3 regions of the uncultured Candidatus Kuenenia sp. genome follow, and region 3 is predicted to be linked to each of the others. Evidence: riboswitches for the same ligand, from Rfam matches in the RefSeq annotation. Region 3 holds a riboswitch; each other region holds the start of a gene.
What was found. A riboswitch is a leader RNA that binds a small molecule or an ion and turns the genes downstream of it on or off. The one in region 3 is predicted to bind cyclic di-GMP.
Positions count from the first base shown of each region.

Region 1 (4,274 bases), on a different contig from region 3:
TGTAAAATGCCATTAGCGGGGGAGGAGAAGAATAGTAACATAAGCATCCAGCTTGAGGTCAATGTACAAGTAGTTAACCAAAAATCGAGAATGTTCCCATTCCAAACAGGGATTTTGTGATTTTGGGCATTGGAATTTTACCGCAGTACACGGCTCCATTATACGCATAAACGCGTAGATTCAGGTTGCAAACTAATGTCATTAAGTTAAGGATATTTGATTAAAAACAACCCCCTTTATCCCCCTAGTTTAAGGGGGACTTTTCTGGCAGATTGCTTAACTTAATGACATTGGGTTGCAAACACGAACCCGCCGGTGTTTTTTCAAAAAACTAAAGTGTTACATTTTTTGTATTATCCTGTCGTTTTTTGATTTTCCCGTTAATGTTTAACCCGGTATTTTTCCGGGATTCCACCGCTTAAAATGGCTTCTTCTATTGCGCCGGATTCCACTGGGAGTATTTCATCTATTTCTTTCAGCCGGACTGCATACCACACATTTGGCCAGATCAATCCCCCTGTTTTTTTTAATTCCTTTAATCCTTCTTCGGATAATTCATTCTCTTGTACCTTATTCCACCCTTTTGTTGAATATTCAGCAAAATAGCCTTCGGTATATCCCGTGGAAGTAAAATGTTCCTTTGTGCCATAAACAAATTCAACCTCATCGGGCTTGGCCTTTATTCCTCTTTCTTTAAGCCAAAGGATAACGTCCTCCTCTATATAATTATAAAATCTTTGTTTAGCGTCTTTTAGGTGTTTTTCAGGATTAAGTATCATCGTTTCTCCTTTCTTGATAATCGAATTTAAAGTAGGGGCGAAGCATTTGCCATAAATTGTCACAAATGTGTGCATACCCAAACTGGCAAATGCTTCGCCCCTACAATTTAAATATGGTAAGCGTTCTCTCTTTATAACAAAAAAAGGGGGTACTATTCAAAAAGAATATTGCATCCTTTTCTTTTTTCGTCTGAAAAATCCGGAAAATCATTACGGTGCTATGTAGGTATCAGTACCATTCCCCGTACCGGAATAAATATCATCATACGTTGAACCATTGTAATATCCGCAGGTGGTAGTGCCCTTCCATTCCACATGACCATCGAGGTACAGCACATTTTGCCCGGTTTCATTATGATTGCTAGAAAGACCACTTGTGGAGGTTCCTTGTTTATCCGCTGCCAGCGCAACACCAGGATCATCTGCTGCTGTGTGATTATCATCATAACCATAACTACAAGTAGCCTCGCTAAATGTTGTATTGGCAGTTGTAATTGTATCTGCAGGTTTTAATCCTAAAATGGCATCCTCTGTCACATCACTATCACTTGGGCAACGAAATATTTTTCTGTCAGTAATATATGTATTAAACAATTGTCCCAAGGAAGTCATACCTGTACCCTTATTGGGAAAAGCTTCACCATTATCATTGGCAAACATATTCAGCGCCAGTCCAATCTGTTTCAAATTTGATGCGCATTGCGTCTTTCGTGCCGATTCACGCGCCTTACCAAGCACCGGCAGCAGTATACCGGCAAGGATGCCGATAATGGCAATTACCACCAGCAGCTCAATCAGGGTAAAACCCGCATTCCTCCACTTTCTAAGTTTTAACATTTGTACTCTCCCATTAAAAAAAGTTGTTTAAGACAACACCATCACAAAATACATCGAATCGGCGCCTAAACGTAAAAAATATACTCATCACTTATCTTCGTGTTAAAAAAATGCCACCGTTCGTATATCTCAATCTGTTTTTTTACCTTATTTATTCAAAAAAAAAAGACCCAAAACCATAGTAATGCAAAAGGCTTGGGTCTTTATTATAATGCACGTTTACCAGAAGCACTTTGTTAAGATTTCCCGATAATTTTCTATAAGTCTTAAGCATTTTCAGTATTATGCGCTACAATCTGCTTGTGATCTCTGCAATATAGTGAAAGCGTAATGAATGGCCCGAAAATTCTTATCCTTCTCACAAAGTGCGAACAGCTCAATTCGGCAACCTGGCAATCTTTACGTATAAAGAACTCACGCTTAAGACCCATGGCTTTGCGTCCCAAACTTGCGGTTGGTTTGCCTTTTTCAATCGATGAAATATTCGGCGGTACTGTACCACAAAGAAAATAAATGTCAATTATTATTTCCCTTAAGATAGAGCAAAAACATTTTTTCCCGGTATTATACTATTACGGTGTATAAACCTTTCGTGTATTATGGTTAAAATCTTTTTGGTTACGGAGTTGCGGAGCTTTTGTTATATTTAATTTTGTATTCATGCCATTGCAGGTATTTTGTTATACTTATGCAAAAAGTAAATGGGAAGAATGGCCTTTTTTTCGTTATCACAATAAAGAAAAAACAATATCGCTGGAAATTTTTTCGTAATAAGATATACACTGCAAATAAACAAAGAGTCGTTTATTCCCTATAATAAAGTATGGGAGGTTGATATAACATGCGTGAAGCAATGTTTTATGAAAAACTCGGCGATTGTAAGGTAAAATGCCACCTTTGTAATCATACATGTGTGATTACTGATGGCAAAAGAGGCATTTGCCATGTCAGGCAAAACTTCGGGGGGACGTTATATTCTCTCGTGTATGGAAAACTTATTTCGGAAAACATAGACCCGATAGAAAAAAAACCATTCTTTCACTTCTATCCTGGGTCAACTTCTTACTCTGTAGCAACGGCTGGGTGTAACTTCAGATGTCTTAATTGCCAAAATTATGAAATATCACAACTCCCCAAAGATTCAGACACGATACCCGGCAAAGAGGTGCCGCCGGAAAAGATTGTTGAAGACGCCCTGGAGTATAACTGTAAAAGCATTGCCTACACCTATACAGAGCCCACTATTTTTTTTGAATATGCGTATGAAATTGCACAATTGGCCTCTTCAAGGTCAATTATGAACGTGTTCGTAACGAATGGATACACGACGTATGAGGCTTTGTCAACTATACAACCCTGTCTTCATGCGGCAAATATCGATTTGAAAAGTTTTTCCGACGAAACGTATAAGAGGATTTGCGGGGCAAGACTTGAACCCGTGCTGAATTGTATTCGTGCTTATAAAGAATTGGGCATCTGGATAGAAATAACCACCCTTATCATTCCCGGAATTAATGACTCCGACTCGGAATTAAAACAGATTGCCGGATTTATCAGGAGTGTAGGACCTGAAATCCCCTGGCATGTTAGTCGCTTTTATCCAAGATGCCGGTTGCCCGATACACCGCCTACTCCTGTTGAAACATTGAGAAGAGCGCGTACGATTGGTTTGGAGGCGGGACTGCGTTACGTTTACGAAGGCAATGTCCCCGGCGAAGGGGGAGAAAATACGTATTGTTATCAATGCAATAAAATGCTCATCAAAAGATATGGCTACCAAATCCTTGAAAATAATATTACCAATTCAAAGTGTTCGAAATGTGGTGCAGTTATTGACGGTATTGGCATGTGATGTTTTACGCAAAAAGTCCCTGAAGGTAATACGGTATATGCCTTAAATAGTGAATGATACATCATTTTGTGAAAATGTTACTCATTTTTTGTGTTGCTTCTTTTTTTCAAACAGAACAGGAGAGTGTATGATAAAGTTCAAAAATATATTATGTCCTATAGATCATTCCGAATGTTCTTACCTTGCTTTAAAATATGCGGTTTCTCTGGCATTAAAAGATGAAGCAAAGTTGTATATTATGCATGTAATCGATACCCGTGCATATGATACGGAAATATACAAATTTAGTCCGTACAACCTTGATGAGGCAACGATGGCAAAAATTCACGCCGATCTGTTAAAAAGTCTTCCGGAGGGCACTACCGATTTGTTAGAAGTGGAAACAATTGTTGAAAAGGGGATACCTTTTAACGAAATTGTCAATAAGGGCGAAAAGCTGGAGATGGATATCATTGTAATTGGTACTCACGGCAGGAGCGGCCTCGCCCATGTTATGATGGGAAGTGTGGCGGAAAAGGTTGTACGCAAGGCGCCATGCCCCGTGCTTACGGTAAGAATTCGTCCATCCGCCAACGTTGTCTGAAAAAGCATGCCTACTGTGGCAGGATCTTGTGAATAAAAAAACCATTGCAGCACATGAACATGAATACGTTCTTTGCCGCAATGGTTTTTAAAAAATGATGCCTTTCAAGAGGAAGATTTAACACTTTTGCTTAACGTCATTAAACTTCCTTCCCGTTTGGGGACGCCTGCGAATGCCAGGATAATACTTATACAGAATAACTTCCCGTATGCCTGTCGTGTAA
Region 1 covers NZ_CAADGZ010000056.1:10,011-14,284, reverse strand. Annotated here, with positions in the region: gene QZT26_RS09770 (hypothetical protein) at 381-779, opposite strand; gene QZT26_RS09765 (type II secretion system protein) at 990-1,616, opposite strand; cyclic di-GMP riboswitch class I at 1,997-2,090, opposite strand; gene amrS (AmmeMemoRadiSam system radical SAM enzyme) at 2,458-3,468, shown strand; gene QZT26_RS09755 (universal stress protein) at 3,596-4,051, shown strand; gene QZT26_RS09750 (anaerobic ribonucleoside-triphosphate reductase) at 4,239-4,274, opposite strand, start outside.
Region 1: another riboswitch for cyclic di-GMP. It lies ahead of QZT26_RS09765 (type II secretion system protein); the one in region 3 lies ahead of QZT26_RS01120 (hypothetical protein).

Region 2 (4,274 bases), on a different contig from region 3:
CGCCGGTACAATTCTTTGCGATCATGCATAATCGCAACAACAATGCAATGGTACTTCGGATTTTTATTCCCAAACTGGGTTTGGTAAGAAGAAATGCTTATCCCCGTTTGTTGAAAAACCTCAAGCGCCCTGATTATCCTTCTCTGATCATTGGAGTGTAACCGGCTGGCGGTCTTTGGATCAATTGTTTCAAGCATATGGTATAAAGACTCTGTTCCTTGTTCTTTTGCGATTGTTTTTAACCGGTTCCGATATTCCCAATTTGCCGGAGGACCGTCAAATAAACCATCCATGATCGCTTTAAGATAAAGCGCCGTGCCGCCGACAACAATAAAGGGTTTTTCCTGTTCATAAAGATTATTCGTGATGATTTCAAAGTCTTTTATATAATTTCCCACACTGTATTCTTCCCACGGTTCCCTAATATCTATTAAATAATGGGGAATTTTGGTTCTTGTCTCAGCGCATGGCTTTTCCGTCCCAATATCCATGCCACGATAAATTAGCATAGAGTCGGCGGAAACAATCTCTGCCCCGGTTTTTTCAGCTATTTTCAGGGCTATTTGCGATTTTCCACTGGCAGTGGGGCCGGTTAGTATGCAGATTGTATGTGACATAAAATTTTTATTTTCTGTTATCAAAAGCCAGGATGTTTTTATTATATTTTTTAGGGGACAGCCGTAACAGCATTATACAAAATGATTTATAATAAGCAAAATAAATGTAATTCCGGCTTGTTCCCAAAATTCGTTCTTCTAGTTCCTACGCCCTGCGTCACATCAAAGTAAAGGCCATCGAATAATATGAAGCCTGTGCCACCAGACATAAAGCGTCTTGAATTCACACCTCTCCCACGGTAATTAATCAACCTGGGTACTTTCTGACAAAAAAAACACTTTAAGAGTTCTGACATTAAGAGCAATAACCGAATAAAGTTGCTACCAAACCCAGCCTAATTTAAAATTCCGTACCCTTTGCCATTTTTGCATTGTCTGATCCTCTGTTTTTCTTTAACGGGTCAAAAAAATTGTTTGAGGTAATTGCTGCTACATTTTGCATTCCATTTCCCATTACCGTTGCTATTTTCGAGGTGCAAACCATTTCGCATGCCGGCATGGAGCATAAATTGAGGATGCCGAAGATGATCACACCACAGAGGATTGTCCCTTTAACAAATCCTAATACCGCGCACAATACATTATACCAACCGCCCATTTTCAAATTGTCGACCATGTTTTTGGGAAAATCTGAAATAATTGTGGTTATAAGCGCTGCAAGGCCGAACAGGATGAAATAACTCAATACATTGTGCAATGAAACCGAAAACACATTGCAGAAGATGTTGCTTATGACTGCATGGTAAAAAAGCGCCACACAAAAAGAGAGAAACAAACTACAGATTCTAAGAATTTGGCATATTGGTCCGTCAACAAAGCCAAAAATCACTGAAATACAAAGGACTACAGATAGTATTATATCAATCCAATTCATTTATAAAAATCCCCTCTGAACTCGCCAAAATGGTATTGCTAATTCAAAGCGTTTAAAATTTCCCGGCACATTTTATTATAGGAATACAATGAAAGGACAAAATGGATTCTGAGGATAATTTCCTCTTTTTTTGCTGTTTCGGGATTTGAACAATACTGTAAATATTGAGCGTGTATAATACTCACCTGTACATCCTCCTGAAACGGGTTTGATGCAATGGATTGTTTTAAGGCTTGTTCTGCGGCAGAATAATTTGAAATGAATAAATACATTTCCCCCAGTTTGTTGAGGATTATTACTTCCTGCGGATTCAATTCAGAAGCCCGTTTCAGAAGCATGATAGCCTCATTGCTATTCCCTAATTGGGCGTAAAGACTTCCCAGATTAAACATTGCCTTTACATAATGAGGGTCTTTTCCCAAAACAAGCTCATATTCTCTTATCGCATCGTCAAACATGTCATGTGTATCATAGAGAACTGCCAGGCAGAAATGCGGAAAAATGGCATCAGGGTAGCGTGCGATAGTCTTTTTATATTGTTCTATTGCTCCGTTGTAGTTACCTTCCAATTCCAGAATTTTAGCAATATTAACCAGCGCCTCAATATTTTCAGGATTTATTGTTAAGGCTTTTTTGTACATTTGTTTTGCGCTGGCAAACCGAAACATTTTTTCATAAACATAGCCAAGATTGTTAAGTGTTTCTGCGTTATCAGGTTCTAATGAGGCTGCTTTTTGCAGATAATGGAGCGCCTCGCCGTAATCGTTTCTGGCAAGGTAGATAAATCCCAGTTTTACATAGGCGTCAGTGAAGGCACTATCACTCTTAAGGCTTTGTTTGTAAGCATCTATTGCTTGTTCCGAATTGGGGAAAAGGCGGTCATATTTTTTCCCTTCCGCAAACAATTTTCGTGCTAATATTTTCTTGTTCATTGTGGTAGACATGATAATAGAGTAGTAAAAAAATTTACCGAAAAGTATGCAGCATACTTGCTGCCGTACCGGTATGATTTGATAGTATTCAGCAGCATATTAAAATCATTTTGCGGAAAAACCTCCTTTCATCAAAAGAAAAAGACCCGGGGCAGATATTGGCATCTTACGTCCGGGTCTTAGTTACACAATGAGAAGGTAAATACCTTATTATTTAAAGTTCATAGATCGGGTATTGCCGGATTCATTGTTACCGCCGCAATACCCGCGATAAAGCATACAAAAGCTATGCAAGATATGTTGTGAACATTAAATAAACTCTTTTACCGACTGAATTTGGCGACCTGGCATTCTTCTTTCCTGAAGACCCATGGCTTTGCGTCCCAGCCTCACAATTGGTTTGCCTTTTTTCAAATTGTTTTTGTTTTTTGTTACATTATATTTTTTTACAAGTATGTTTCATCTCCTTATCTGATAGTTGCAGTTATTGGAAGTAATCGGTAAACAATCGTAACGATTTAGTCTTTTGAAAAAGTAAAAACGCCGTTCCCAGATTCCGGCTTGAGAACCAGGGCTGAATCCGCTTGCCTTTGGCAGCGGCTTTGTTCCGTTGTATATGCTAGTCCGGTTGGATTTTAAAAATAAAAAACCAACGGCTTTTGTTTTTACCCACCCCTTAGTCCTCTCCGGGAAGGGGATTGCGGGAGGTTCTCCCAAGAGAGGACTTTCCCAATTTCCCTTATTGGCAGAACAAACGTTTACGCTTGTCATCGCAATGCCAGGCAAGTATGCCAGGTCTACCACAGGGGCAGGGGTGGGGTGGAGGTTGTTTTTTCACCAAAAAATCGTAACACTTTAGTCTTTTGAAACTGGAGATAATTATTTGTAGTGCAACTAGGTTAGTCGCATTGTCTTGAACATATACTATGCCTTATCGCACTGCTTTTTTTTGGTGCGACGAACCTCGTAGCACTACATTGTTGTAGTTTTTCAAAAGACTAAAGTGTTACAAAAAATCTGAAACAATTACACACTAAATATCCTTCTCTCCTTCAACCATAAAAAAAGACCCATGGCAGATTTAATATCTGACGCATGGGCCTTAGCATTTTTTTTACTTTGCAAAAAATAAAATAGCTTTACCTTTTAACAAAGCAAAAGTTCCTTTTACGCTAAATCTGGCAACCTGGCATTCTTCTTTAAGAAAGACCCATGGCTTTGTGTCCCAACCTCACGATTGGTTTACCTTTTTTCAAAATTGTCTTGTACTTACCCGTAGCTTCTATCACAAACAAAAAAGCAAATCAAGCAAAAAACTATAATGCTTTTATTGTCAGGGAATTAATTCCTGTAAACAGAGTACATTATACCATTCTTGTTTAGTAAAAATGTTATAGCGCCATCCCGATGTGTTTGAGTTGTTACGACATGGTAATCATTTAATGTATTGGTTGTCATGTGGGACACCGTATTATGCTGCGAGTTGATAAAGGCATATGACGGCTGAACCCTATTGATAAACTGCGGCAGGTTTACTGAATAAGAGCCGTGATGCGGTATCTGCACAATGTCTGACCTGATGGCCTGCTGTTCTGATAAGAGTGTGTTTATCCCTTGCTTTTGAATATCACCACATAAAAGAATGGAATGCCCGGAATATTCAATCTTCACTACGCAGGAATTATCATTTGTTGATAAAGAAGATGAAGGGGAAAAAGAGGGATGGAGTATCTTTATCGTTACGGGTTCAAAACCTTTTATCTCTAATCCATGGGAAAGCGCAGCGGTATGAATATTTTTTTTATGGAGACGTTCGTGTATTATACGGCCTGTTTCCGATTGGAAAAAATA
Region 2 covers NZ_CAADGZ010000013.1:16,630-20,903, reverse strand. Annotated here, with positions in the region: gene miaA (tRNA (adenosine(37)-N6)-dimethylallyltransferase MiaA) at 1-617, opposite strand, end outside; gene QZT26_RS03825 (CvpA family protein) at 958-1,491, opposite strand; gene QZT26_RS03820 (tetratricopeptide repeat protein) at 1,530-2,423, opposite strand; cyclic di-GMP riboswitch class I at 2,759-2,838, opposite strand; gene QZT26_RS03815 (hypothetical protein) at 3,052-3,282, shown strand; cyclic di-GMP riboswitch class I at 3,601-3,680, opposite strand; gene QZT26_RS03810 (DNA internalization-related competence protein ComEC/Rec2) at 3,765-4,274, opposite strand, start outside.
Region 2: another riboswitch for cyclic di-GMP. It lies ahead of QZT26_RS03820 (tetratricopeptide repeat protein); the one in region 3 lies ahead of QZT26_RS01120 (hypothetical protein).

Region 3 (4,274 bases):
CATTTTTACCGGTTACCATGCGGCTATTTACGGAAGGATAGGTAATAAAATACCTCATAAATTAAGAACTCTCAATAGGTTGAGGTAAACACCTCCCCTGCTCCCTTTATTAATGTGGAATACTGTACAGTCGGCAAATTGCAGATTATGGACGGTGGAAGGTAGAAATTATTATAAAAAACACAACTTATTGAGAAGTTACATAAATTACTCTTATTGTGATGAATTATCCTATACTATACTCAAGGGGTTCACAAAATGTGATTTAAGAAATGCTATAACTATTTATGTCAACAAAAGTTGAATCTAATTTTAGAAATCCCTATTTGTGAGCTCTTACAGTATAATTCCCTATGGATTTCCCATGTAGTTTATTATTTTTTTGCTTGCAATAGTATATTATTTTATCGCTATTCTCAGGGTATTCAAGTCATTCTTCTTTTTATTCCTTTTGATAGTTTTTTGAGTAACTATTCAACGTAATATATTAAATTGCAGAAACACGACTCGTTACCAAAAACCCCTGTTTGGGAATGCCTGCATTTGCGTTGCGCTCAGACAGCTTGATGGGTAGCACTGATAATCTTGTTTGTCAGTAAAATTGCTTCAACTCATAACAACACGGACAAACAGAGTTTGTCCGTGCCACCTATTACGATGAATTTTATTGTTCTTCTTTCGAGAACCTTATTTGTTGTAACACTTTAGTTTTTTGAAACCGTAGGGGCGAAGCATTTGCATGTTTGGGCATGAACGCATGTATGCCAGTTATTGCAAATGCTTCGCCCCTATATCGTGCGGCAAGACAATGTTATTATTGGAATTTTTCAAAAAATTAAAATGTTAGTATTTGTTTGACCATATTTATGGACAAGTTCCTAGGCGAAAACGTCAACATTTTTACCAACACCATCAGGATTAGTTGCTCCCTTATCTGTCCGCACACTTTCAGAATCCCCAATAAGCTTTAAAATTGTAGCGCCTTCCGTTTTCATTGACTCCATGGCTTGTTTTGCCATAACCACGTTATTCGACATGCTTTGCGCAAGATTTGTCAACGTATTATCCATAATAATCTCCTTTTCACCTCCTAAGTGATATCAAATTTTGACCAAACTATCTTATCGGCAGCAGCTTTTATTACTAATCAACCCTTTTTAATAGTCTGCAACATTCCCAAAAGGAAAAGCCTCCCAACCTCTCTTTCAAGAGGTTGGGAAAGGTTTTTTCCTTTCTCTACGATACCTCTAACCGAATAAAATCTTTGATTAACCATTCAAATTTAATCTCAATCCTACGATTGTTCATTAGCGTCGATTTTTCCCTTTTCCCTTGTCCTTGCCTTTATCGCCATCATCATCGTCTTCGTCTTCATCGTCGTTGTCATCGTTTTTTCCCTTCTTACTTCCCTTCACCTTAACGGTATCGCTTCCCTCGAATTTTGTACCATCTGATAATTCCCCTGTAATGGTAAATTCAACACTTTGTGATTCACTTGTTTTTAAATCTAAACCAACTTCTAAATCACTTATATTAAACTTGACCTTAAGTTTATTCTTTTTTTCATCACAATCAATTGCAACAGCACCTTCACACACTACTGTTTCACATACTATATCTTCGATATTATGCGTGGAAGGTAGTTTTATATTGGCAATAAACTTACCGTTACTATTAAGATTTATCGTCTTTGACTGGAAGCTCACATATGCCTCTATTACAGAAGGCGTCTCGACTGGTGTTGATGTGGGAGTTGCAGAAGGTTCTGTTGGCGTTGCCGCAGGCGTGGCAAATGACGTTGGTGTAGGCGTTATTTCGGCATCAGTAATCAAACCTCCCGGAACCAGCAATTCAACATCATCCCCGGATATCTCTGCCGAAACTTCCAAAACAGAGGTTGAGTATGGCGCAACAGTTGCGGTAGGCGTCACAACGGGCGAGGTGGTTGCAATTGGAGATGCCGTTGCAACAGGAGTTGGAGAACCTGCCGGCAAAGGAGAAGCAACGGCAATGGGAGAAGGCGTTGGGGTTCCTGTAGGGGAAGCCTTTTCGTTAATAACGACGCTTACAATCTCCACTTTATCGCCTGATTGAAGAACAAGGGCCATATCCTCCAACGCAATTCCCTCTTCAATCTCAAATGGAAATTCATATGGCTTTGCGATATCGTTCACTTCTGTTTCAATTACCAAGGCACATGTTTTATTGGCATACAGTAGTGTATCAAGATGTATTAAATTGGATATTGATAATTTTACTTTTCCATTTTTGTTTATTTCAACACTTGCATCTAATTTGTCTCCATCAAAAGCGCTTGAATCACTGACGGTAAGGCTGGTTTTATAAAGGGTATCCGCTCCAGCCCCCTCCACTACAAACGACAAATAAATACCTGTAAATACAATCGTCCATACACTTAAAACTAATTTCCTTTTCATCATTTTACTCCTTTCCAAAAAAAATTTCTCTAACAAAAACAACAATTTTATACCCATTGTAAAATAAAAAAACCCAAGACAATATGCCACATATGCCTTGGGTTTTGGGTTATCTTAAAAGCCTATTGAAATCTTGAACCTAATCAATAAAGCATCACATTTTATAAAAGGGATTCAACCGTAAGTTTATAGCTAAACCTTTTACAAACAAAATACTTACCGGCTCAGCGCCTGATCAATAAACAGCTTTTACACCATTATAGGTGGCAACCTGGCATTCTTTCCAAAAAATAAGACCCATGGCTTTGCGTCCCAACCTCACGATTGGTTTGCCTTTGTATGCACACTTTTACCAAAATACATTAATTAGTCAAGAAAATTATCGCGGTTTGGCAAAAAAAATATTTTAAAATATTTGTAACTCTTTAGTCTTTTTAAAAAGACTTTAACTTTTATGTTTACAACACACATTCCGACACCGAGGGAGGATGTGTGCAGTAAGCATAGCAACAGTTCAGCCGGTTTGAAATGTATGTGGAATACAACTTGGTTAAGAAATATTTACGGTCTCACTCGAAACCACTGGCTGGCTAATAGTACCGGTTTGATCTCTGTAACCACAAAAAAGTCACACTGCTTAACTCCTTATTGTAAACCTCTATCATCCCCCTTTTCTCATGAATGCTCAATCTGTGTAGATTTTTTTTAAGCCATTCGTTCTCCACCTTCAATTTCCTTATTTGCCGATACAACTCATCTATTACTTTCTCCTTCTCTCCGACTAACTTCGCCTCCTTCTCCTGAAATATCCCACCTAATCCTTCTATCGCTCGTTTACGCCATTTTGCTATTTGCGTCCTATGCATTTCGTACTGTGATGACAACTCTGCTAGCGTTTTTTCATCCCTGATCGCTTCTAATGCCACTTTTGCCATAAATTCTGTATTAGAACTCTTTCTCATTTTTCAGACCTCCATTGTTATTCTATCCTACCCAAAATGCATCTTAACTACTGGTCTGAAAATGCCAGTCAATTATAGTTCGCAAAGATATCTGCAGCGGTTGATGAACTCTTAACGAAAACAATACGGCGCAATGGCAACCAGCTTGTTGAAAACCAAACAGCGTTTACTCCCCATAGCCTTGATTGAAATGTTATGCACTTGTTTTATTAAATGAGTGGACTTTATTTTCAATTCTGTTTTTTCCGCTCGCTTTTATTGTGTACATGAGATTATCAGCTTCTTTTATTAATTCATTCAATTTGCAAGATTCGGAGCATGTGACAAGGCCTATGCTAAAAGTCACCGGCCAATTATTTTCATGCACCATATCTAAAAGAGCATGTCGTAATTTATTTAAAGCTGTAATAGCACTTTGAGCATTTGTTTCTGGCATTAGAAGTGCAAATTCATCACCTCCGAGTCTCGATACTGTATCAATTGATCGAATGTTTTCTTTTATTGTGCCAGCAACTACTTGCAAGAGTTTATCACCGGCACTGTGACCAAGGGTATCATTTACCTGCTTAAAATTATCGATATCAATATAAGCAAGTGACAATGTGTGAATAAATCTTGCAATTCGTTCTATTTCTTTTGTAGCTATTTCATAAAAAAAACGCCTATTAGCCACTCCCGTTAAAAAATCGTTTCGCGCCATAGATTTTTCCTTATTTAACAGATTTCTGACTTTGTCAATGGAGGAGGTAACAATTAAGAAGAACCCTAACCGCATAATCGAGTTCCAGACAGGAATTATATAATGCGAATATGCATGACCAGAATTGATGTCTGCCAGATACCATGTTATTGCACTGAAAACAGAGATTACGAC
Region 3 covers NZ_CAADGZ010000003.1:28,903-33,176, forward strand. Annotated here, with positions in the region: gene QZT26_RS01115 (hypothetical protein) at 879-1,070, opposite strand; gene QZT26_RS01120 (hypothetical protein) at 1,308-2,441, opposite strand; cyclic di-GMP riboswitch class I at 2,701-2,782, opposite strand; gene QZT26_RS01125 (hypothetical protein) at 3,029-3,400, opposite strand; gene QZT26_RS01130 (GGDEF domain-containing protein) at 3,594-4,100, opposite strand.